DNA from 2 places in the Fictibacillus sp. NRS-1165 genome. Region 2 is predicted to be linked to the other one. Evidence: a T-box and tRNA genes for the amino acid it is inferred to sense, from the RefSeq annotation. Region 2 holds a T-box; the other holds one or more tRNA genes.
What was found. A T-box is a leader RNA that pairs with one kind of tRNA and senses whether it is charged. The one in region 2 lies ahead of ABHN01_RS20500 (valine--tRNA ligase), so its partner is inferred to be a tRNA-Val.
Positions count from the first base shown of each region.

Region 1: it has a tRNA-Val gene. The T-box ahead of ABHN01_RS20500 (valine--tRNA ligase) is inferred to sense a tRNA for this amino acid. The anticodon was not compared.

Region 1 is NZ_JBDPNU010000023.1:53,964-66,276, reverse strand. It holds gene ABHN01_RS10050 (SDR family NAD(P)-dependent oxidoreductase) at 1-131, opposite strand, end outside; gene ABHN01_RS10045 (zinc-binding alcohol dehydrogenase family protein) at 141-1,184, opposite strand; tRNA gene ABHN01_RS10040 (tRNA-Val) at 2,026-2,101, opposite strand; gene ABHN01_RS10035 (DUF6143 family protein) at 2,224-2,943, opposite strand; gene ABHN01_RS10030 (phosphatidylglycerophosphatase A family protein) at 3,068-3,622, opposite strand; gene ABHN01_RS10025 (alpha/beta hydrolase) at 3,751-4,479, shown strand; gene ABHN01_RS10020 (2'-5' RNA ligase family protein) at 4,543-5,061, shown strand; gene ABHN01_RS10015 (GNAT family N-acetyltransferase) at 5,064-5,495, shown strand; gene ABHN01_RS10010 (YetF domain-containing protein) at 5,589-6,266, shown strand; gene ABHN01_RS10005 (hypothetical protein) at 6,321-6,770, opposite strand; gene ABHN01_RS10000 (hypothetical protein) at 6,835-7,728, opposite strand; gene ABHN01_RS09995 (hypothetical protein) at 7,844-9,031, opposite strand; gene ABHN01_RS09990 (hypothetical protein) at 9,151-10,005, shown strand; gene ABHN01_RS09985 (hypothetical protein) at 10,040-10,183, shown strand; gene ABHN01_RS09980 (hypothetical protein) at 10,348-10,824, shown strand; gene ABHN01_RS09975 (glycosyltransferase) at 10,946-11,689, opposite strand; gene ABHN01_RS09970 (glycosyltransferase) at 11,714-12,313, opposite strand, start outside.
Region 2 is NZ_JBDPNU010000051.1:19,604-31,916, reverse strand. It holds gene ABHN01_RS20520 (LysM peptidoglycan-binding domain-containing protein) at 1-1, shown strand, start outside; gene ABHN01_RS20515 (hypothetical protein) at 21-941, shown strand; gene ysxE (spore coat protein YsxE) at 938-1,981, shown strand; gene ABHN01_RS20505 (hypothetical protein) at 2,009-2,224, opposite strand; T-box leader at 2,405-2,652, shown strand; gene ABHN01_RS20500 (valine--tRNA ligase) at 2,698-5,346, shown strand; gene ABHN01_RS20495 (ATP-grasp domain-containing protein) at 5,364-6,239, opposite strand; gene ABHN01_RS20490 (ATP-grasp domain-containing protein) at 6,232-7,143, opposite strand; gene ABHN01_RS20485 (bifunctional folylpolyglutamate synthase/dihydrofolate synthase) at 7,230-8,534, shown strand; gene ABHN01_RS20480 (hypothetical protein) at 8,664-9,500, shown strand; gene ABHN01_RS20475 (sensor domain-containing diguanylate cyclase) at 9,513-10,103, shown strand; gene ABHN01_RS20470 (diguanylate cyclase domain-containing protein) at 10,109-10,342, shown strand; partial or broken gene ABHN01_RS20465 (prepilin peptidase) at 10,853-11,071, shown strand; gene ABHN01_RS20460 (prepilin peptidase) at 11,235-11,630, shown strand; gene ABHN01_RS20455 (SPOR domain-containing protein) at 11,754-12,313, shown strand, end outside.

The sequences.
Region 1 (12,313 bases), on a different contig from region 2:
TTCGCTTCCTTTTCCTTGTGATCTGCGATCACCACTTTCGCTCCAGCGCCTGCAAAATCTATGGCAATCTGTCTGCCAATCCCCTGACCCGCTCCAGTAACAACAACTACTTTATTCTTGAACAAATGCATCATTCTCTCCTATTCTTCTTTTCGGCTTACTACCACTTTTCCGATCGTCTTTCCTGACTCTACTTTCGAGTGGGCATCTCTCATCGTTTTTGCATCAATGGGTTGAAGGATTTCAGTTAATGTTGTTTTTAATATTCCCTCATCGAACATTTTGGCCATCTCTGTCAATATTTCATGCTGCTTTTTCATATCCTCCGTTCCAAAGAGGGATCTTGTAAACATGAATTCCATAATGAACGTTACACTCTTTTGCTGCATGAGGCTGATGTTCAGTGGCGTCTTCGTTTCCACAATCGAGCAGATCTTTCCTTGAGGGGTGATCGCTTCCATCATTCTTTCCCAGTGCTGGTCGGTACTGTTCAGACAAAAAATATAATCCACTTCAGAAAGTCCTAATTTCTTCAGCTGCGGCAAAAAATCCTCATAATGGCTGATTGTGTATTCCGCTCCATGTTCCTTCGACCAATCTTCGGTCTCTGATCGTGAGGCTGTACCGATTACGGTTAATCCTGCCCAGCTGGCGAGCTGAAGCGCAATCGAGCCAACTCCTCCAGCTGCACCTATAATTAAAATCGTACGCCCTTTGTTTTCATCCTTACTCATCCCGATACCCAGCCGTTCAAATAGCCCTTCCCAGGCTGTCAGACTCGTAAGGGGCATGGCAGCCGCTTCTTCAAAGCTGAAAGTTTTTGGTTTAAGGGCCGCAATGCTTTCATCCACAAGGTGGAATTCACTATTTCCTCCCGGCCGTGCAATAGATCCGGCGTAGTACACCTTATCACCGGCTTTAAACATGCTTACGTCCGAACCCGTCTTCTCCACTATGCCTGAAACGTCCCAACCGAGAATTTTCGGTTGCTTTTCTTCTGCATCTTTCGGACTGCGCACTTTAGTATCAACTGGATTGACTGAAACAGCTTTAACTTTTACGAGAAGATCTTTTTCACCTGGAGAAGGTTTATCAATTTCAACATCCAAAAGACTCTCAGGATCTTCAATCGGCAAATACTTATACAAACCTACCGCCTTCATTTTTTCACTCAAAACTATCATCCTTTCTATCTGTTTATGTTTCCCTCAACCATACAGAAAAAAACGGCGAGACACCATTAAAGAGGACTGAAAAGCCTGCCGTTCGAGAAGTCTCGACTATTCTTTGTGTGGGTAAGTGTATTTGTCCAAATTTTGCTGCCCGTCCAAACCAACCAAGAACGAAACGCATAAACTATGACAAGTACAAGTTCCAATTTTTAAAAAGGTGGTTGAAGAATGAAATTCCCCTCAAAACATTCACAATCCTGTAAACGATTTAAACACCTTAAATCGGGAAACAAAGTGATTGTTCGTTTACATGATACATCGGTTGAAATTACTTTTAGACATTATGACTCTTCTAACGGTCTTGTTACGGGAGAGATTGCTGATGGGAGCATGGTAAAATTTAAATGCTGTGACGTAAACTCCGTAACCTCTATCAATAAGACTCCGACTCAGAATTGGTTCATCGAAGGGCGATCCTGAATCTATTGTGGTCATTCCTGATCCAGCCCTGGATTGGTTATTGATACAAAAATAAAAAAGCCACTTAAAAAGTAACGGTTTCCGTTTTGAGGTGGTTTTTATCCCAATTAATCGTAAAATGACAGAGAATATCACAAAAGGACAGCTAAAATTTGCTGTCCTTTTGACATTCAATTTAGTAACTCCTCAAACTGTTCGCGGTTAACCCATGGAACTTCTTCTCAGCAATGAACTTTTTTTCCATCCTCTCAATTGAAGCCAACAAAAAAACCTCCTTAATGTTCTCTTTTCGGATTAAACCGTACAGAGTTCACTAAGCAGGTTATACAAGCTCACAGGTGGAGCCCTGTGCACTTTTAGCTCTAAATATGTATGGTGACCCGAGAGGGGTTCGAACCCCCGACCTCTACCCTGTCAAGGTAGCGCTCTCCCAGCTGAGCTATCGGATCAATGTGATTATGTATCGGACAAATAGAAGTATACCTCATTTTTCACTTAGTTGGCAACTGCTTTTTTTAAAATTAATAAAAAAAGAAAAACAGACCCTAAAAAGGGCCTAATTTTATAACCATCACTTTTCTTCCCATTCAAACGCTACAGTTGATTTCAAGCTGCTGTCATCGCAAGTAGAAGTGAGGAAAACCATTACATTTGTTCTTGCTGCGATGACCCATAATCCATCCAGGTCGACGGTAATACTTTTGTATGGAGGAATGATTCTCGATGCTGCTACAACTCCGTTGACCGGGGAGTTAGGAAGCGAACCAAACTGAATCTGCCCTTTTGGCCGGGCAGGTGGAGTTTTCGACAAGTCTGCAGGAGTAACATTCCCTGACATTCTTCCATTGAAAGGCAGCGTGGGCTTAAAATAGATTTGGGCGTTTACCGGGCTGCAGGTCATATTAGAGATGGTGATTCGCTGTAACGCCAGATCTACACCTGAACCTTCAGGGTTCACGAGGGCAGCCCACACGTTCTCTCCTGGGGGACACGGGCAGACGGAAAGCGTCTCTGAAATCCCTAGAAAATTATTGGCTTTTGTCTCCTCTGCCGGACTTACTGCGGTTGGCTGTTCTTCTTTAGGGTATTTCATTTTGGGGCTGATCGGGATATTTACATTCATATTAGGACTTACCGGATAATTCATATTGGGGCTGACGGGATAATTCATGTTTGGGTTCACGTTGGGGTTTGGATAGTCGATATTGGGATTCATGTTCGGATTCCCATAGCTGCCTTGCCCATAGCCGTAACCCGCCCCTTGACCATACGGGTACATTCTATTTTGCATATGCATTTTCCCTTCTATAAAGTTTACACATTACTACCATATGTAGATAAGCTATACTTGGTCCTTCCTTAAAGCAAAAATGGGTGATGGGAAAAAGCTGCCCCGTTGCTGGGACAGCTCCTTTTTATCCTATCTTTTCTTCTTGATCGTGCTGTTCTATTTCCTGCTTAGACAGACGCTCCTCCTGATCCCTGAGGCGGTGAGCCAGCCTGCTCGAAGCGTTCGCGGCTATGCTGGCAATAAGGTCGTCAAGAAAGGTATGGATGCCTTCTGAGGTTTTGGTATCCAGCTTGCGAATGATGCCTAATTTATACTTGTCGAGGTGCCCGAACGTCGTGACGGCGATGCTCCCATAGCCAAAGACCGCACCAAGGGCAATGGTTTCATCCACGCCAAATAGACCTTCATCCATCTCTACAATAGATTGCAGGGGCTCAGACAGCATCTTCTTCTCTGCCAGTTTATCTAACTCAATTCCAACAAGAAGTGCGTGCTGGATCTCTCGCTTCGTCAAGACAGCGTCCACACTTTCAATACATTCTGTCATCGTTAGTTGAGGAGAAAACGGAGACTGCATTTCAAACACAATTTCAGCGATTTCCGGAATAGTTACTCCCCGCTCTGCGAGCAAGGAACGCGCTGCAGACTCCACATCCCGGCTGTGCACTCGTTTTGCCATTAGGCTCACCCCTGTATTTTCCTTGAATTTTTCTCGAATAATTCTTAAATCTTGATAACATTATACCACTGTATGGTAGAATAAAACGGATACAATGAAAGCGCTGTTTTTATGATAGGAGAATCTTTATGTCCACTTTTCAAGGCACCGTATATGAAGAAACCATACATAGCAAAGAACTGAAAGAGGATCTCACTTTATTGGTCTACTTGCCTCCGGCGTTCACGACCCTAAAAAAGTATCCTGTATTAATCGCACAGGACGGGCCTGATTATTTTCAGCTGGGACGTCTTGCATCGTTAGCGGATGAAATGATCCAGAAAACTGAAATAGAAGAAATGGTCATCATAGGTATATCCCACAAGCGCGGAGAAGACAGATATCATAAATATCATCCAAGAGGAGAAAAGCATCACGCTTATATTCGTTTTATGTCTCTGGAACTGCCTTCCTATGTTCACGAAAAGTTTAATACGTTCCTATTAGGTTCGGGTATGTGCCTGCTGGGAGATTCGCTGGGAGGTTATGTATCCCTCACATGCGGCATCTCATTTCCACGCACGTTCAGCAAGATCATTGTTCAGTCTCCGTTCGTAAGTAAACAGTTCCTGGAGGATATCCGTTCCTTTACTGCGTACGAATTGCTCACGGTCTATCATTCTGTTGGCAATGCAGAAAACAGCTTTACATCGGTTGATGGCACCACAAAAGATTTTTTAACTCCAAACCGAGAGTTGTCAGACTGGCTGCTGAACAAAGGATTTGATTATCGTTATGAAGAATTTGAAGGAAATCATCTATGGTCTGACTGGCAAGCAAACCTTAGAGCTGCTTTAGAATTTATATACGGCAAATAATTCGATTTGTTAAGTTGTTAGAATTTTTGATATACTAAGTAAAAAATAAGGGAGGAAATTTCAATGAAATACGGTATTGCTATTTTCCCATCCGAAGAACTCAAAGATAATATAAATTCATATCGAAAACGCTATGATCCTCACTATTCTATTATCGCACCGCATATTACACTTAAAGATCCGTTTGAAGCCAGCGATGCTGAAATTGATGAAATCATTGAATACATTGAAAGAGTCGCAAAGAATATTCCTCCGATTCCTATTCACATTACTCGTGCCAGCTCTTTTCATCCTGTCAATAATGTCATTTATTTGAAAGTCGATAATAACGATGAACTTAGCTCCCTGCATGAACAGCTTTATAAAGGACCACTTGAACATGAACATCCTTATAATTTTGTTCCCCATCTGACACTGGCTCAAAAGCTCTCTGATGTGGAGCATGCTGATGTACTGGAGCGGTTAAAGATGGTTGAAATGGAATACAAAGAAACTGTATCGGAATTTCATCTCTTAAAGATGGACGAAGAAGCTGAACGCTGGAAAGTATTCAGGACCTTCACACTCGGAAAGGACGTTTAAGTTTGGAAGTTAAAGTATTGTCAACGAATGATCCCTCCTATAAGGATGCTTTATTCGTTCGAAAACAGGTTTTTGTAAAAGAACAGAATGTTTCAGAACAGGAAGAGATTGACGCGCACGAAGATAGGTCGGCCCATTTTGTCCTTTACGATCATGGTAAACCAATTGGCGCAGGGCGTTTGCGGCCCATTGAAAGCGGCGGAAAAATTGAAAGAGTCTGTATTCTGGCCAGCCATCGCAAACAAGGGCTGGGTGAACTGCTGATGAACAAGATGGAAGAAGAAGCAAAACAGTCCAAGTATCCGTCCGTTACATTATATGCTCAGCTCCAGGCAGAGGATTTCTATAAAAAATTAGGGTATACCACAACTACAACGGAACCATTTCTGGATGCTGGCATTTGGCATGTAGCCATGCAAAAAGCATTGAACTGATCTTGAATCAGTTTGATGCTTTTTTGTGTCTCCCGGATTAATTTAGCCAAACAGGTGTACACTAACTTTAATTACGCACCTGTGGGGGCTGTCATGAATCTAGGTACAATTACAATTGAAATGGTCATTGGATTCTTTGCTCTTTTCTTTCTGACAAAGATCTTAGGAAAGACACAATTATCCCAGCTTACTCCGTTTGACTTTATTTCTGCCCTTATTCTTGGAGAACTTGTCGGTAATGCGATGTATGACCCCGATGTCCACATTTGGATGATTCTTTTTGCAATCAGCGTGTGGGGAGTCCTCATGTATTCCTTAGAAATGCTTACACAAAAATCGATGAAGTTTCGTACCATACTCGAAGGTTCCCCCTCTATCGTGGTCCGAAAGGGCATCATCGACCGAAAACAGCTCAAAAAGAACAAACTTGATATTAATCAGCTGCAAAGTCTGATCCGCCAGAAAGGCTACTTCAGCTTAAGAGATATTGAATATGCCGTCCTGGAAACGAACGGCTCCATCTCCGTTCTTCCTAAATCCGATATAGTGCCGGCTACTCGCAATGACTTGCATTTGCCTGATAAAGAAGTGACTCTTCCTGTCACTTTGATTTTGGATGGCCGAATTTTAAATGAAAATTTAAAAACGGCAGGACTGAATGATGACTGGCTAAGGTCACAGCTGCTAAAAAGGAAAATCAATTCTGCAGAAGAGGTTCTATACGCAGAATGGAAAAAGGGAGAAGAACTGTTAGTAATGAAAGAAAACTAACCTTTATGAAAGAATCAAAAAAGAACACGATTGTGTTCTTTTTTGATGGCCGGCTTAAATCCAGGAAAATCTGCAGCAGCAATGTTTGCGCTTTTTATGTTTCTTTTTCTTACAGGAAACATGGCTGGAAGATGATTCTTTCATATGGAAACTAGATTCATGCTGAACATGTTCATATGAAAAAGATGAAGACGAAGACTCTTTTTCACAGAAACAGGAAGATTCTTTTTTCATCGAAGACTCTTCGTTCTTGCAGCTGTAAGATACCTTTTTTACATAAGATTCTTCTTTCTTGCAGCTGGAAGATTCATGTTTTACATAAACCACTTCTTTCTTGCAGCTGGAAGATTCTTTTTTCATTGGAGAATAAACATGACAAGGCGTCCATGGATCTTTATATTCATGATGCTTTTTCTGCTCCTTGATTACGACGATCTCATCCGCCTCTAAAATCAGTTTATCAACCTTGATAACCTTTTTCTTTTTATTTTTACTGTAGGACATATTTTAACCTCCTCTATAATTCACATAGTATGCAAAATTACAGAGAAGGGACAGGGCGTAATCATCAAAAATTAATAGCGATATGATTGGCTGCTTTAACTTTATACTGCTGTTTGTTAAAGAACACGAAAGCCTCGACTGTAAGATTGCCGATGACTTCTTTTTTAAAGGGTATCTGGTAATCCTGAATCACCGCTTTCTCTCCAGGTTCAATGGACATTTCTCGCAGCGGGCAGATCCAGACTTCCCCCCGCTCTTTTGCTTCCTGCGACCAGTCATTATCCACAAACATCCATTGAAAATTAGAAAGATTGTCATTGCTTACTTCATGATTTTCACTGGAATAGATTTTTCCCTTTATTACATTCGCTTCAACGGGGTTAAAACGAAGGCAAACCGATGGATTCAACAATGAGATCAAGCCTGTATTTTCAATAATAAACGATCCCTTAATCAAACCGGATTGGTTGTCATTCATGATAACAGAGTAGTCAAACAAGCAAAGGCACTCATAATCCCTTTTAACAAAGATGCTCTCCTCTTCCTCATCCTCGGCTTTTTTCATAAAAGGATCCGGTCTTCCCAGCAATGAAAGCTTTTTTTCGAGTGCTTTTATTTTTTGCTGGCTGAGATCCAGTTTAATCTCCTTCTCATTCATCTCCTTTTGGACCGAACTCAGCAGTTCTTCATAATCGGCTACCCTTTGGTCGTAATCAACGCGCCTCGCTTGTTCGAGTTCCATCTTTAATGCGGCTGCCTCTTCTTTGAGCCGTGTCCGTTCAGCTTCAAGTGCCTGTAATTCTGTTTCCCGAGAAGAATCTGCTGCATCCTTCTCAAGTTTTTCAATCTTCTCTTCAGCAAAAACTAACTTTTTTTCTAATTCCAATGACTTTTCTTGATAAAATTGGGCCCGAGCAATAAGACGGTCATAGCTTAACCGTTCTTTTTGAGAATGCATATAAATCCCCCTCCTAAATAGGCTCCCACTTTATCTTATGTATTCTCGGTGTTTACGTTCACCTTTTCATAAAAAAAGAGCGAGTCAGCGCTCGCTCTTTTCCTTCACGATTCGTTTATGGCCGATTAACCTTTAAATCTCCGAAAGTGATACAGTCCTCAACTTCAAGACTTCCCTCATCTGCTGATACGATCCCTGATTCGAATTTAATTACACCTTTGTTGTTAATGAGCTGAAGCTGGAACTGTGTTCCGAAATTGTTGTTGACCGCTGCAAAGTTGAAATCAAGTTCATCGCCTCCATTCGTAGTACCAACACCAGAAACCGTAAGTTTCACGCCATTCCCATGGCAAGCTTCACAATTCAGCGTATCCTGATCAAAACTTTCAGCAGTGAACGTAAAGTCATTTTCATCGCCGTCTGCATCGGTGAAGCTGAAACGAAGTGAACTGTCCGTCAGGCTGCAATTCGGGCAAATATCTGCAAGCACTGTCAGCCTTCCTTCAACTGTCGCATTCCTACCGGTATTACCGCTCGCTTCACCTGTCACACTGCAGTCACAGTTAGGACGCGGGAAAATATCCGGGCATTGTGCAGGGAATTCAACGTCTGGACATTGTTGTTCCATTTCCACATCTGCAGTCAGATCGTTATTACGAGGTGAACAGAACTTAGCGAGGACTTCCAGCTTCACTTCAGCCTCGATCTGAATATCAACGCAGAATGTCACAGTGATATTAAAGGAAGTAGGAGCAGGCGAATTTAGAAGTACTGTACCTGATGGGATCCTGCACAGAATTTTAGTTATTTTGCAGAATAGATCGGTTCCATCAGGGAAACAGAGGACAAATGGCTCCAGTACGGATGCATCTGTTGACAGGTGTGTGACCACTTTGCCGCGACGATCTACAACAGCTATTTTAATTTCAGATGTAAACAATAGCTCCACGAGTTGGGCATCTACAAAGTTGCCATTTACTGCGACCGTTACATCTCTCTTTTCTCCCACTTGTTCACAAAGGAAATCTTCACATTCTGCAAAGTGTCTGGATGATGTCGATTCCATGTCGCTCAGCGGGAAAGCCGGTGGAGTAACCGGTGTTTGACATGTGATGCGAAGCGGCCGGCGAGCCGGATCCTGCAGAGCCTCTTCTATCCTCCTTAGTTGCTCTGGATTAAAGGTGACTTGTTTGGTTACAGAAAACGTATCAGTTACCCAGTCATACACTTTCTGAACCCTTATGCATTCTTCCTGAAGGCTGTTAGTTGCTTTAGGAATTGATTTCTTATGATTCAAACCCATTGTTGTTTCCCATCCTTTCTCCATCATGATCTGAAGATTCCATACATACTATGGATATACAGTAGGTTATGACACAAGTATGAATGCCTAATTTTCCGGCACTCAAGGGGGTAGACAACATGATTCTTAAATTTGACGGCAAACAGATCGGACAGATGGACATCAATTTTTTCCATCATATCGTTCCCTTATTAAAATACTGGGGATTGAACTGGAATGAAAACTATCATGAAATCGATCCGGCGATGTACGGGATGCAATTTGAGATTAACGGATTTGATCAAAATCAACTTGGAACGGTAAAACAACTCCTCCATCACACAGATGTTACAATAGATGAGAGAATATATGGTGACAAAACAGCAACCATTACGGTTGATTGCACTTCAGATCAGCCTGTACCGATTATCATACAGACAAAAAATTCCAATCCTCTCTACATCACCCCTTCTGAAAAGGGAGAACAAGCGGTTCAAAATCTTATCCACAAAAGCATCATATGCAAAAGAAAAGCAGATCACTATTCTTTTTCTTTTCGATGGAGAGAAAAAGAAAGCATTCCCGAATGGGTGGTCTATCTTATCCTGCAGATCGGGATTTCCCACCAGTTTTCATCCCTCGCTTCCATCTCAACCGGAGAATATCAGACAGTTGTGAGCCACATCTTAAAATCAATCAATCCAATGTTTGCCGAGCTTCAATTCTTAAAGCATAAGGAAATAGAGGAATCATCGACAGCCGGTACTAAATGGCGGGTGCCTGACACCTTCAACGCTCCTAAAAAGCTAATACCTGTCCGAAGCAAGCCGGCAGCAGTGGCACGAAATTCCCATAACGCCCCGGCCATCAGCCCATTCAAAAGTGCTCAAACTCCAGCGTCAACTATTAATCCATTTAAAGAGAAACAAGCCAAATCTTCAAAGATAAATCCGTTTCAGCCAAATACCTATACCACTAAGCACAGCAAAGAATAGTATAGAATCAAATTACTGAAAGGGTGTGTGTGGAATGGACAAATATCAATATCGTAAAATGTATCGCGAACGCCAGCAGGAAAAATCAAAAAAAGGAACAAGCAATCTGTTTGAACCAGTTAAAAAGAAAAAAGACTGCAAAACATGTGGAAAGGTAACGTGGAAGCCTAATAAATAGCACTAAAAAAGAAGGATTTCTCCTTCTTTTTTTTATTTTTCTAGTAGAAAAACCTAATTTTTGTACAAGTAGGTACTTATCTATGCAAATTTTAAAAACATCAATATATTATATTACCCCCTGATTTATCAGGAGAATGAAAGACAATTAAGGAGGAAAATTTAATGAGTTCTTTATTTAAAAAACAAGGGTGCGGCTGCAACGAAGAAAGTTCTAGTTCTAGCTTCAGCTTTGTACGCAAGAAAAGAAAAAAACATGAAAGCTCTAGTTCTAGTTCTAGCTTCAGCTGCAAGAAAAGAAAAAAACATGAAAGCTCTAGCTCTAGTTCCAGCTCAAGCTCTAGTTCTAGCTCAAGCTCTAGTTCCAGCTCAAGCTCAAGCTTCGTTGTACACAAACGCAAAAGAAAAGAAGAAAGCTCCTCTTCCCATAACCAGTGTAAAGGTTGTGCGTGTGATCAGATCAAAAAGCTAACACCTGGTTCATTAGTACAACTCGTGCTAAAAGGCGGAGAAGACTTCTTTAATGACGAGTTAACATTCGCATGTTTCGATCATAAAACTTGCTGTGCGACTTTCATCTTAGACGGATATCCTATCATCATTGATTGCCGTCAAATTACTGCGATCCAACTATTCACGTAATAGGTTATTTCGTAAAAAATCAGGCCTAAAAAGCCTGATTTTTTTTAATAAGTTGAGACTATCTTAAAGAGTGCGCTTATTGTTGGACAATATAAAAAATGAATAATTCAAATACAGGCTGTCAGCCATCCTGATTTTCATCAGAAATAGGTTTTTTAGTAATATAAGGCCGGAAGTCATCGGTTTTAGCTATCTCTCTACAGAATTTCAAAATCGTGTCATTTTTAATTCTCCATGTATGGCTATCTGGTTCATAGCTTCTTAAATAAACATAATTATCTTTAGTTGCTGAGTACAGAGGAATTCCATTCTGTATACATGATTTACAAAAAGCTGCATCCTCAGCAATATTAGTGGAACTGAATTTTACAGTATTAAAAACTTCTTTCTTAAAAACCAGCGTCCCTCCCATTAATAAATGATTATTGTATGTCTCCTCGTTTTTCGCAATGGCCCCCCCAAACTTATTCGGATTAAATTCGGTAAGCAGGCTTTGATCTTTAAAATACATAAAAATAGAGGTTTTTCCCACGACTGATGCTTGAGAATTTCTTAAAGATTGAAGTGAATCCAACAAGTAATAAGGCGAATAGTAATCATCATCATCAAATTTAGCGATATGGCTGAACTTTGCTTTTTCTACACCAAAGTTTAAACATTCTCCCAGCGTAGTATTTGATGGTAATTGGTAGATAGAAATGTTAGTAGCAGTATCAACGGCTCTTTTTTTCCATTTCTCGGCATCCATACTATCTTTATTTAAAATGATGATTAATTCTTTTTCAACATCTTGCTGACGATCAAAATTAAGGAAAACCTCTTCCATACAACTATCCCTAATTGTGCAAGTGATGACGGAAACCATACAAGCCTCCTCTATTCCTATGAGTCAATGCTTCGATACAAACCGTTTGAAATCATCTGTCTTTGTAATAAATTGGCTTATACTTAAAATAACATCCACCGGCACCTTCCATGTATGCTGTTCTTGATCATCTTCCCTTACGTATGTGAAATTTTCTTTTGCTGCTGAGTAGACCCCAAACCCCGCCTTCACACAGTCTCGGCAAAAAATCCGGTCTACTTCTTTAATCTGATCCGGAAACCTTACTTGGTCCAAAACTGCTTTATAAAATACTAACGTTCCTCCCTGCAAATATTGCTTTGCAAAGCTGGTTTGATCATTGACATATTGATTTTCATTGCCTGGATTGAATACAGCCAATACTTGTTTATTTTTCAAGTAAATATATACCGACGTCTTTCCTATCACGTCCGCTTTCGTAAATTTCAATTTAGAAAGAGAATCTTGCAGATAGGCTGGTGCATAATAATCATCATCCTCAAAGTTTGCAATAATATCATATTTTGCGTGTCCCACAGCAAAATTGATGCATTTACCTAAAGAGGTATGCTGCGGGACTTGATAAACAGACACATTCTCATAATTCTTTGCTTTTTCACTCCATTTTTGTAAACACATACTATC
Region 2 (12,313 bases):
GTTAAGGTCAGGTGGAAACGATGACCATATTACAGGAAATAAAGAAGCATTATGAGCTTCAAACCGTGACATGGAAAGAAAAAGAAACCCTGGTGGACACCGATTGCGGAGTCAAACGGATCCGAATCTGGAGTGACTTGCATCTCTTAAACTGGCATGTCCGATGGAGAGATGAAGTCGGCAAGAATAGCCTGGCGGTTGCCGACCGGATGATCAGGACAGTGGACGGAGCTTGTTGGGTAGATCTAGAAGGCAGATACCTTACTCTCCATGATTATGTGGAGGGGCGGCATGAGAGGGGCGGTCACGAGAAAAGGTGGGGCCTTCTGCTTGGCAATATGCTCCAAACTGGTCTTGATCTGCAAAAGGAGTTCGGTCCCATCACTCATGCCGACCGCTATTCCTTTGATGCGTGTCTGGCAGCCATCCATAAACTGAGCAAGGATTACAATGAACTTGTTAGTGTCCGTAATTCTTTGCCTGAAGCGAACAAAAGATTGAACCTTGCCATGGAACTAAAACAGGCATCCTCTCAAGTGCCGCTACCGCTTCTTGACTCAGATACACACATGAGCAATGGAGCACAGATTTTTAATATTTTATTTTATCGGGGAAGCAATGGATATCCAGAAGAAGGCTACCGCCCGCTCCGTAAATTTTTGACGGAATGGCTGAAGGAATGCGGTCCCTATTCTCTACGGAAGTTATTAACCTGCATCAACGAACATTTCTCCTTGGAGCGCGAACATGGATATTTGCTTCTGGCAGAAATCTTGACGCCATGGGAACTGCAGGATTGCGTGGATCAATTAAAGAATACAGAGCTGTCTCATATTGTTGCTTGCGTTGAATCATTCGAACAAGATTGGGATTTTAACAGAATCCTTCTTCACTGTTTTACTGACTGGATGGACGATAAACGAAAGAGGGTGGCTTTGTGAGCCATTCAAAAGAAACCGTAAATTATGGTCCCGTCTTATTTCAATATGACCTCTATCCAGAGAAAATTGAGGCGTTTGGCAAAGTGAAAAAAGTGATATCAAGAAGAGGGACATTTGCGTTAAAGGAAACGAGTTTAAACGAAGAAGAAGTGAACTGGTTTACTCATGTCGTCCACAGGCTGTCCGAAATCGGCTACCATCAGATCGTTCCTCTCTATCCAACGAAATACGGTGATTATACTGTACAGCATGGGAACAAGACCTACTATCTCATGCCGTGGTTTGCAGGCAGTGAACGGCTCGGGCAGACGCGGGAAGAAGTGATGATCGATGAGATCGGAAAAATTCATTATTTGACCTTGAAAGAACAGGACTTCTCTCCTGAGGTGGTCGACCACTCCTTTCAGTATTTGATGCAGCGATGGGAAACACGGCAGCTTGAAATGGAGAGATTTGCTGAGGAATCTGAAAGGATGCCGTACATGTCTCCTTTCGAGCTGACGTATTTAAGCCATTTTCATCACATGATGAAAATGGCGGAGGAAGCCAAACGGCGCTTGAAAGACTGGTACGATGCCTGCCATGCAGAAAAAAGGTATCGCAGTGCACTTTGCCACGGCAAACTGTCACGAAATCATTTGTTATTTTCTCATAATGGAGAACCGCATCTCCTTAATTTTGAAAGAGCAGTACTTGATACGCCTGTAAGGGATTTGGCGATCTTCTTCAGAAAAGCCGTACATCATTCCATCTGGACGCGAGAAGAGGGCGGAAGGCTGCTTTCGCTGTATGAGAGGCATATTCCACTCCTTGATGAGGAAAAAAGCCTCTTGGTCAGCTATATGAGCTATCCTGAACCCATCTTTAACTCCGTTGATTTATACCGTCATAAAAGAGAACGATACAGCCAGATTGAGTTTGTCCACCGTTTGGAAAAAAGGATATCGGCGATGAGGCATATCAGGGATTTCTGTGATCTTATCCTGACACCTCCGCCGCCTGCACCGCTCGATCCAAATGAAAATGTCGATCACATATAGCAGGCTATATGTGATCTTTTTTAATTTTTATAACACCTCATACGAAAAACAAAAATGAAGAATGAGCAGGATGAGGATGATCATAAAATCTATGCCGGATGGAAACAGGATGGTGCGGATAATCTGAAACACGATCAGAGGTATGGTAAATTGGCTAACGACATCCCTTGCTGCCCGGAGCCAATCAGGAATCTGAAACTTAAATGGAAGTTTGCGGTTTCTTTTGAAATAGCGTTTAGCCATGACGATCCTTCTTTCGTACATCTAGGTTGATATCATGGTATTCAGAAGCCCGCTTATTCGTGAATAAAAGCCGGCATTCACACTTTTCTTTTGCGTGAATAGAATAATTGTTACTACAAATGGGAAAGCTATTGACGTTTTCCTGTTTTACTAGTTAAAATAGTGAGTAATGAAATGATATCACTTGCTTTGAAAGGGAAGAGTACAACGACTGTCCTTAAAGAGAGGGAAATCAGATGGCTGAGAGATTTCCTAAGGAAAACGGCGCTGGAAGGTCGCCCTGGAGCAGCTTCTTTGAACAAAGGCTTTTTGCCTTATTAGAAGAAGACGGCGAAAAACCGTTATCCGGCAATGAGTGTGCAAGAAGTGTAATTTTGCTTTTTGCAAACAAAGGTGGTACCGCGAACAATGCTTCTTTCGTCCTTTGAGACGAAAGGGGCTTTTTTATTTGTATTGAGAAGGAGGAGACATTCATGTCTACTGAAAAGCAAGAAGTTACAATGCCTACGAAATATGATCCGAAGGCAACTGAAGAATCCTGGTATAAATACTGGGTGGACGGCAAATTTTTTGAAGCAACAGGTGAAGAATCCAAAACGCCTTATACGATTGTAATCCCGCCGCCGAACGTCACCGGCAAACTCCACCTTGGCCATGCCTGGGACACCACACTTCAAGATATTTTAAGCCGGGCAAAACGTATGCAGGGCTATGACGTTCTATGGCTTCCTGGAATGGACCATGCGGGAATTGCGACACAGGCAAAGGTTGAAGCAAAACTGCGTGAACAAGGTATTTCCCGTTATGATCTTGGAAGAGAAAAATTCCTTGAAAAAGCTTGGGAATGGAAGGATGAGTATGCGGATTTTATCCGGAATCAATGGGCAAAACTGGGACTCGGCCTCGATTTTTCACGTGAGCGCTTTACCCTGGATGAAGGTCTGTCAGAGGCGGTCCGCGAAGTATTTGTTACGCTTTATAACAAAGGTTTAATCTATCGCGGTGAATACATCATCAACTGGGACCCGCAGACAAAAACTGCTCTTTCTGATATTGAAGTAATCCATCAGGATGTCCAGGGGGCATTCTATCACATGAGATATCCTCTTGCAGACGGATCCGGCCATATCGAAGTTGCAACCACAAGACCGGAAACGATGCTTGGAGATACGGCCATCGCCGTACATCCAAAAGATGGGCGTTATCAGCATTTAATCGGTAAAAAAGCCATCCTGCCAATCGTCGCGCGTGAGATTGAAATTGTGGGCGACGATTATGTGGACATGGAATTCGGTTCAGGTGCTGTCAAGATTACACCTGCTCATGATCCGAATGACTTCGAGATCGGTAACCGCCATAACCTTGAACGAATCCTTGTTATGGACGAGGGCGGCAAAATGAATGAAAACGCAGGCAAGTATCAAGGATTGGACCGTTTTGAATGCCGCAAGCAGATCGTTAAAGACCTTAAGGATGCAGGCGTACTCTTTAAAATTGAAGAACACATGCATTCTGTAGGGCACTCTGAGAGAAGCGGGGCGGTAGTTGAACCTTACCTCTCGACTCAATGGTTTGTAAAGATGCAGCCGTTGGCAGAAAAGGCCATCGAGCTTCAAAAATCAGAGGAAAAAGTAAACTTTGTACCGGAACGTTTTGAGAAAACATATCTGCATTGGATTGAAAACATCCGTGACTGGTGTATTTCCAGACAGCTTTGGTGGGGTCACCGTATTCCTGCCTGGTACCATAAAGATACCGGCGAAGTATACGTAGGCCATGAGGCGCCAAAAGATGAAGAAAACTGGGAGCAGGATACAGACGTTCTTGATACGTGGTTCTCATCCGCACTTTGGCCATTTTCCACCATGGGATGGCCGGACGACGAAGCGATTGATTTCAAACGCTATTATCCGACCAATGTACTCGTTACAGGTTATGACATCATCTATTTCTGGGTGGCCCGCATGATCTTCCAGGGTATGGAGTTTACTGAAAAAAGGCCGTTCAATGATGTATTGATCCATGGACTTGTTCGTGATTCTGAAGGCCGTAAGATGAGTAAATCTCTTGGCAACGGTGTTGACCCGATGGATGTTATTGAAAAATACGGAGCGGATGCTCTTCGTTTCTTCCTGTCCACAGGCAGCTCGCCAGGTAACGATCTTCGTTTTTATTGGGAAAAGGTAGAATCTACCTGGAACTTTGCCAATAAGATATGGAATGCTTCACGCTTCGCCCTCATGAACATGGATGGAATGAAAGTGGAGGAAATTGATCTCACCGGCGACCTTAGCCTGGCAGATCAATGGATCTTAACCCGTTTTAATGAAACAGCTGAAAATGTAACCAGACTGATTGATACGTATGAATTTGGAGAAGTTGGCCGGCTTCTTTATAACTTCATCTGGGATGATTTGTGTGACTGGTATATTGAGATGGCCAAACTTCCGCTTTATGGGGAAGACGAGGCTGCCAAAAAAACGACTCGCTCAGTATTGGCTTATGTATTGGACCATACATTGAGGATGCTTCATCCGATCATGCCATTTATTACCGAGGAAATCTGGCAGCATCTTCCTCATGACGGTGAATCGATCACCGTTGCGCAATGGCCTGTGAAGCGTGAAGATCTTCACTTCCCGGAAGCTGCCAGAGATATGAATCTCGTAACTGAAATTATCCGTACAGTACGTAACATCCGGTCTGAGATGAACGTTGCACCGAGCAAGCCGATCGAGCTGCAGATCAATGCCAAGAGTCAAGAAGTGCTGAACGCCCTCGAGGCCAACCGCAGCTATCTTGAAAAGTTCTGCAACCCAAGCACATTGACGCTTGGGACGGAGCTTTCAGCACCGGATAAGTCAATGAGTGCTGTACTTACTGGGGTAGAGATGTATCTGCCGCTTGAAGGCTTAATCAACCTGGAAGAAGAGATTCAGCGTCTTGAAAAAGAAGTAGAAAAATACAACAAAGAAGTCGAACGTGTACAGAAGAAATTAAGCAACGAAGGCTTTATGAAAAAAGCTCCTGAAAAAGTAATCGAAGAAGAACGAGCAAAAGAGAAGGACTACAGCGAAAAACGCGATAAAGTCCGCCAGCGCATTCAAGAACTGAAAGCATAAAAAGAGAGCCTGAAGTGTCACACACTTTCAGGCTCTTTTAATTGCCTTGAGATATGGGCGATATAAATTTTGGCGATGTTGATGTCGGATGTTGCGCTTAACGTACGGCTGCCCACTACGTCCTCCACTTCATTAAAAATAAAGGAGTGGTCCTCTTCCATTAAAAAATCGATCCCGGCCATTCCAATATCAAAATAAGACATCACTTTGTGTACCAATGCTTTCTGTTCTGCATTCAGTTCATAGAATTGAGCTTTTCCTCCGAGAGAAAAGTTCGCTCTGAAATCCTCGTCAGAACTTCGAAGGACAGCGCCGACGATTTGGTCTTCAACGACAAATACCCGAACATCTCTGCCAGGAAGAGCCGCAGGTTTTTGAATCACCCAATCCTGCGTGGGATAAGTGGATAGCGCCTCCGACAATTCCTGATCGTTCTTTGCAAGGTAAACCTGTGCACCGCCTCTTCCTGAAGCTAACTTTGCAATTAAAGGAAAGTCAAAAGGCAAAGATTCAGGACGATATAAAGAAGGAGAGATGAACAGGGTATCCATCATGGGAATACCAGCCCCCGTCAAAAGCTGGTGTGTCATGGCCTTATCATTCGCTACTCTGGAAACAAAAGATGAGTTAAAGGTTTTAACACCCATTTTTTCAAGCTGCTGAGAGAATAGAGGGTGAATCGTTCGGACCACAGCAAACGCTGGTAATGGTTCCTGCCGCTTATCGTAATAGAGAGAAAGCTGATTTTTCGTTACACCGAATGCAAACCTTTCGATGTAGCGGAGTTCCAGATCTAACCCCGCTTCTTCAGCCTCTTCCGTCAGCCATCTGATGAAGGACGCATTTTTTACAGAATCTACTTCACTATATATCAACCAGCCCTTTTTATTCATGGACGGATCCTCTTCGTTTGAGATCATCGAGGATAAAATCCATCATAGGGAGAGCAACATCAATGCCCGTACATTCATAAATGCTGCGGATATGAGCGTTTGAGTTAATTTCACAAACGAGAGGAGATCCATCCGGGCCAAACAGCAGGTCGACTCCAGCAAAAGCGGTGCCTGTAACTTCCCCACACGCTGCGGCCAGTTGAACCTGTTCTTCTGTCGGGGTATAGGGCTCTGTTTTTCCGCCGAAACTTACATTTGCACGGAAATCGGACTCCGATCTTCTCAGCATGCAAGCAACGGCCTTACCACCGACAATATTGATCCTTACATCTCGACCGTAGCTCGAGCCGACCATCTCCTGAAACACATACTCCGTGTTTTTTAGGGTCCGCATCAGCTCCAGCAATCTCTGCTCATTTTCTGCGAGATGTACCTGCATGCCAAAGGAACCAAAGGCCTCTTTAATAACCATCGGAAAGCCGATTTCCTTTACGATAGCAGGATAATGGCTGTAATCATGCAGGTCTCCGAACACTTTTGGTGCTATAATGGTTTTTGGAAACGGGATTCCGTGGTCTGCCAGGGTTTGGTACATTCTCGATTTGTTATCGCAGATTTCTATAGAATCGGCAGAATTATATACCGGTATACCTAATTTTTCGAGTTGTTTGGCAAGGAAAATATCCTTGTCTCCGAAGATCACAAAGTCTGGAGAGCTGTTTTCATAGCGTCCAGAAATAGAAGATTTTCCGTTCTTAAACGACACGAGCAATTCATTATTTTTGATGATTGATGGTGTAATGCCTTTTTTTTCTGCAGCTTTAGCTGTCCATTCGGCAAAATCCATAAACTTTTTCTGAGGCAGATTGCCGTTATAGATAATCCAGCAGGTTGGTTGTGCCATGGTTGTCCTCCGTCATGTTCCAATACTATACCGTTATTTTATCGTTCTCAACTATATATCTCAATACGAAGGGTGGCGGATCGCCAATGTTTACAACTTATGATGATATCAACCATCAATTAGAAATATCCGATGCAGGCGAGATGAAAATGGGCATTGAACGCATGCAGTCCATTCTGCGAAAACTCGGAAATCCTGAAACAAACGTGCGCTGTATCCATGTGGCAGGAACAAACGGCAAAGGTTCAACCATACAGATGCTACAAGCCATCCTGCGTGAACAAGGCTATTCTGTCGGTACTTTTACATCCCCCTTTCTCATGAACGTCAAAGAACACATTCAGCTGAATGGTGAATGGATTTCGGATGATGAGCTGAAACAGATCATTATGAAGATGAAGCCACTGGTCAGGGAACTGGAAAAGGAAGGATTCGGAAGCTTGTCAGAGTTTGAAGCAGTCGCTGCTGCTGCTTACGTATTTTTCAGCCAATGTTCACCGGATCTATGTCTGATAGAAACCGGACTTGGAGGACGGACCGATGCAACGAACGTTATCTTGCCCTTGCTATCTATCATTACGAACATCGGGTACGATCATGTGAATCTTCTTGGCACGAGCCTTACTGAGATCGCCGGTCATAAAGCAGGAATCATCAAGCCTTCTGTTCCTGTCTTAACAGGGGCTGATCAGAGTGAGGCGCTGTCTGTTATTGAAAAGACAGCCCTGAAAAATCACTCGCGCTGCTACAGGCTGGGTAAAGAAATGTACACCGAGCGAATAAGGGCCAAGGAAGGCAAGGAAGTATTTTGCTACAGGTCCCCTTATTCAAACCGAAACCTTATGGAAATTACTATGCCAGGGAAGCATCAAGTCAACAACGCCGGATTAGCTTTAATGGCAATTGATCTTCTTAAATATGAGAGGGGCTGGGAGATCGATGAGGAATCGATCAGAAACGGAATAAAAAAGGCGAAGTGGGCCGGCAGGTTTGAGACAGTTAATAACCATCCAAAAATAATTATGGATGGTGCCCACAATCCCGAAGGAATCCTTGCTTTAGCGGAAACGTTAAAAAGCCATTTTCCCGGAAAGCCCATTCAAGTACTGTTTGCAGCATTAAAGGATAAAGATACTGGAAGCATGCTCAAACCGCTGGAAGAAATCAGTTCGTCCATAACGTTTACTTCGTTTAAGCACCATCGAGCCGACAGTGCCCGATCCTTATATGAAAAAAGTACTATGAATGAAAAGCAGTATGATGAGGATTTGGAAGCCGCCCTTACGAAATTTTTGAAACGGGGCAAAGGGAAAGATATCTTTCTGATTACAGGCTCCTTATACTTTATTGGGGAATGCAAGAATTTTTTACAGAAATTAAATGGCAAGTAATTGAAATTTTTCAAACTTTAGTTACAATAAGTAAGATAATAGTATTTACCTAGCTGTTTGCAGGATATAGGAATTTTTGCTCATGAAGGGGGACCGGGGGAACATGGATAAAAAAAGGCGGGTTGCTATGTGGATAGTATGGCTCATACTCTATCCAGCAGCAATTTGGACAGGCTACTCCCTGAATGTTTTCCTGCATCCATTTCTATATTTGATATTTCGGTATTAACAATACTCACCGTGGTCGTTTCATTGTTCCCAATCAGAGTACTAAACTCCAATATTTCTCTCATCACCGGTATTTCGCTGGCGATTTTCCTTTACTACGGATTGTTTTTCTCACTGGTCATCACTCAGATTGCTGTTTTCTCATTGACTCTTAAAGTCTATTTCAATACGAAAGAGCATTATCGCTACTTAACGAACAGTCTGATGTTTGCCTGGATTTCTGTAGGTTCCGGTATCATATTTGAGCTGCTTGGTGGGCAGACCGGCTCCTACGACAACAACACTGGTTTTTATTTATTACCGATTGCCGGATACATAGTGGCGCATTTCCTCTTGAACCATCTCTTGTTATATGTGGTTAGAACGTATGTGTTTGCACAGAAAGTACGTTTTATTGAAAAGGATCTATGGGTTGATATTATTTTTGAAATGATGGTTATTCCAGTCGGAGTACTCCTTTATGTTCTTTATTCGCAGATTGGCACACCGGCCATTTTTTACGTAGGGTTTCCGTTTTTGAGCCTGTCGATCATCATTAACTTGTACCATGCCAGCCAGCAGGTTAATGATCTCCTGCAGAAATCGAGTGAGATCGGCCAGCAGATGTCTGAACATCTGCAGGTTAATGATATTCTTGATGTGTTCATTGATAAGCTGACTTCCTTTATAATGGTGGATGGTGCCTATATCTTTGATGCAGAGGCAGGAGAATATTTTAAACCCATAAGGAAATACTAGAAAAACGAAGGCATGATCGAACATGATATTAAACTTCTTCGAACGGAAGGAGTTAGCGGAAAAGTTTGGGCAACCGGGAAAAGTGTGCTCTACTCATCAAAAAAACAATGGAGAGAAACTTCTGACAGCCACTTTAACGGCCACGGGGAATCTATTATCTCCGTTCCGATGATTAGAAATCAGAGAATCATCGGCGTAATCACCTTTATGAATCAGAAGAAAAAGACGTTCCAAAAACACCATCTCATGATTATGGAAATTCTGGCCAACTATTTAGCGGTAGCGATTGATAATGCGAGGAATTATGAGACCACGAAGCTCAAAAGTGAGCAATGCCCGCTGACGGGACTCTATAATTACCGTTATTTTGAGAATCTCCTCTCTCAAATGTATGATGAGTTTAATTATTTTAAGCGGGAGTTTTCTGTCATCCTTATGGACATTGACCATTTTAAAAAGGTGAACGATACATATGGACATCAAAGCGGCAACGAAGTGTTAATTCAATTGGCACGCCGTCTCGAACACTACATCGGAGAAAACGGGACAGTGGCAAGATACGGAGGGGAAGAATTCGTCATCTTGCTTCCGCATATGAATTAGATGGATTGCTATCGCGCGGCCGAAGAACTGAGGAGCATTATATCCATGCATCGTTCCTCATTAAAGATGATTTAAAAGACAAACGCTCTCATCAAATCTATATCACCGCAAGTATCGGAATTTCCACCGCTCCACTTCATGGTGAAGATCCGCTCACTCTACTGCGGAATGCAGACCGCGCCATGTATACCGGTGCCAAACAGCAGGGCAGGAACAAGGTTGCCAGGTATGTAGGATAATAATAAAAGCCTTCTCATGAGAGAAGGCTATTTCTTATTTCATGTGCGGTTCGACGATGGCTGGATCATCGGGGTCTGTGATCAAGGGTTCGGATAGAGTACCCATCAGGTTCACCGTAAATTGCTCTATCAATCTATCTCAACCGAAACAAGCCATCTGGTAGTGATTAAAAATTCTGCTGTACCTTAATGCAGGTAAAAATTTTCAAACAATTGGCTCAGATATTCTATCCGCTTTCTCAAGTTCCGTTTCTGTGCTTCAAGCTCTATCATTAGTAGAAAAGGTCGTAGAATTGAGGTAGTGGACCGGGTACAAGAAATCAAGAGGGGAACTTTGCTCAATAGTTGCACGAGCATATTAATCATTTTGCCTATGTTTAAATCCAGAAGCCTATGATTCGGATTGAAGCAGTGCAAAGATCTGAAAATTGGCCGAAAAAAGGAAAATAAAAATGCCCACTGTTTCTTAAACCAAAAAAGATACGGCGGATTTTAATTAAATGTCTAAGGATGTTCAATATGGAATTGTTAATTGTTTATATGGCAGCACTATATGGCAGTTTACTCGGATCCTTCTTCAACGTAGTGGGCCTGCGCGTCCCTAAAAACGATTCGATCGTACACACAGGCTCCCACTGCACAGCCTGCAGCCGTAACCTTAATTGGTACGAACTGATTCCGATTTTCTCATGGCTATGTCAAAAGGGAAAATGCAGAGGCTGTCAAACAAAGATATCAGCTCTCTACCCAGTAATAGAATTATCCACCGCATTTCTTTTTATGATTTCCCCACTGGTGGTGGGGTTGTCAAAGGAACTGCTCGTTTCCTGGTGTCTGATCTCGCTCCTTATGATTGTTACAGTATCGGATATCAAGTACATGATGATTCCGGATGGTTCTGTTATTTTTTATGCCCGTTTTCATTGCCTTACGTATATTTATTCCCCTTGCTCCTTGGTGGGATCCCATAGCTGGATTTGCTCTTGGCTTCGGGCTTCTGTTCTTCATTGCTGTTGCATCAAAAGGAGGGATGGGTGGAGGAGACGTTAAACTCATGGGTGTACTTGGAATCGTTCTTGGGTGGAAAGCCACACTGCTTGCTTTTATACTGGCTACCCTTTTTGGTGCCGTACTCGGTGTTGCTGGTTTGGCATTAAAACTGATAAAAAGAGGGCAGCGGATTCCGTTCGGTCCATATATTGTACTTGCAACATTCGTCTCCTATTTTTTTCCACGAGATGATCGATTGGTATTTTCATTTCATGAACTGAATGCAACAAAGACATAGTTGCAGAAAAAAATGGCTATGGATTAGCTTCATTTATTCTATTAAACGCGATTCTTTTTGTTCTATGAAACAGGATTTCTGCATACCCTGTTTACTAGATGATAGAACAAAGGAGCGGATGTCATGAAGGAGCAAAAGCCGATCACAGTATTGATCAATGGTAAGGATACTGCCTTTAAGGAAGTACAGAAAGAGAAGGAGTCTCCGACGAAGGAAATAGCGGCAGCGGTTTATACAGAGGAAACGACCGGATGGGAAATCATCGACTCTGAAGGATCCGGGAAAATACTTGACTTTAAAAAAGTGGTTTCCACAGTTCCCCGCCCGTCCGCTTTGCGAAAAAAGTGGTCCAAACGAAGAATGGTTCTGATGGACCGCAATCGCAACACCAGTCTGTTTTCAAAGAAATTCATTACCGCAGTCATTGCTGCAATTCTAACAGGCTGCACGTTTGGCGGAATAATCCTCATGCTGTTTACCGGTGAAACCGCATCGACCCAGAGCGAGACAGCGGCTGCACAGCAGGCCAGTGCCAGCTCCAAAGCCCAGGCTCCAGCGACGATTCCTTCAATCTCCATGGACTTTCATGCTGCTCAGAACGGACTCTTTTCAACCAAGAAAAAAGCGGAGGAAATCAGCAAGGACATGAAAGACCAAGGATATGCGGCGTCCGTTTATAAACA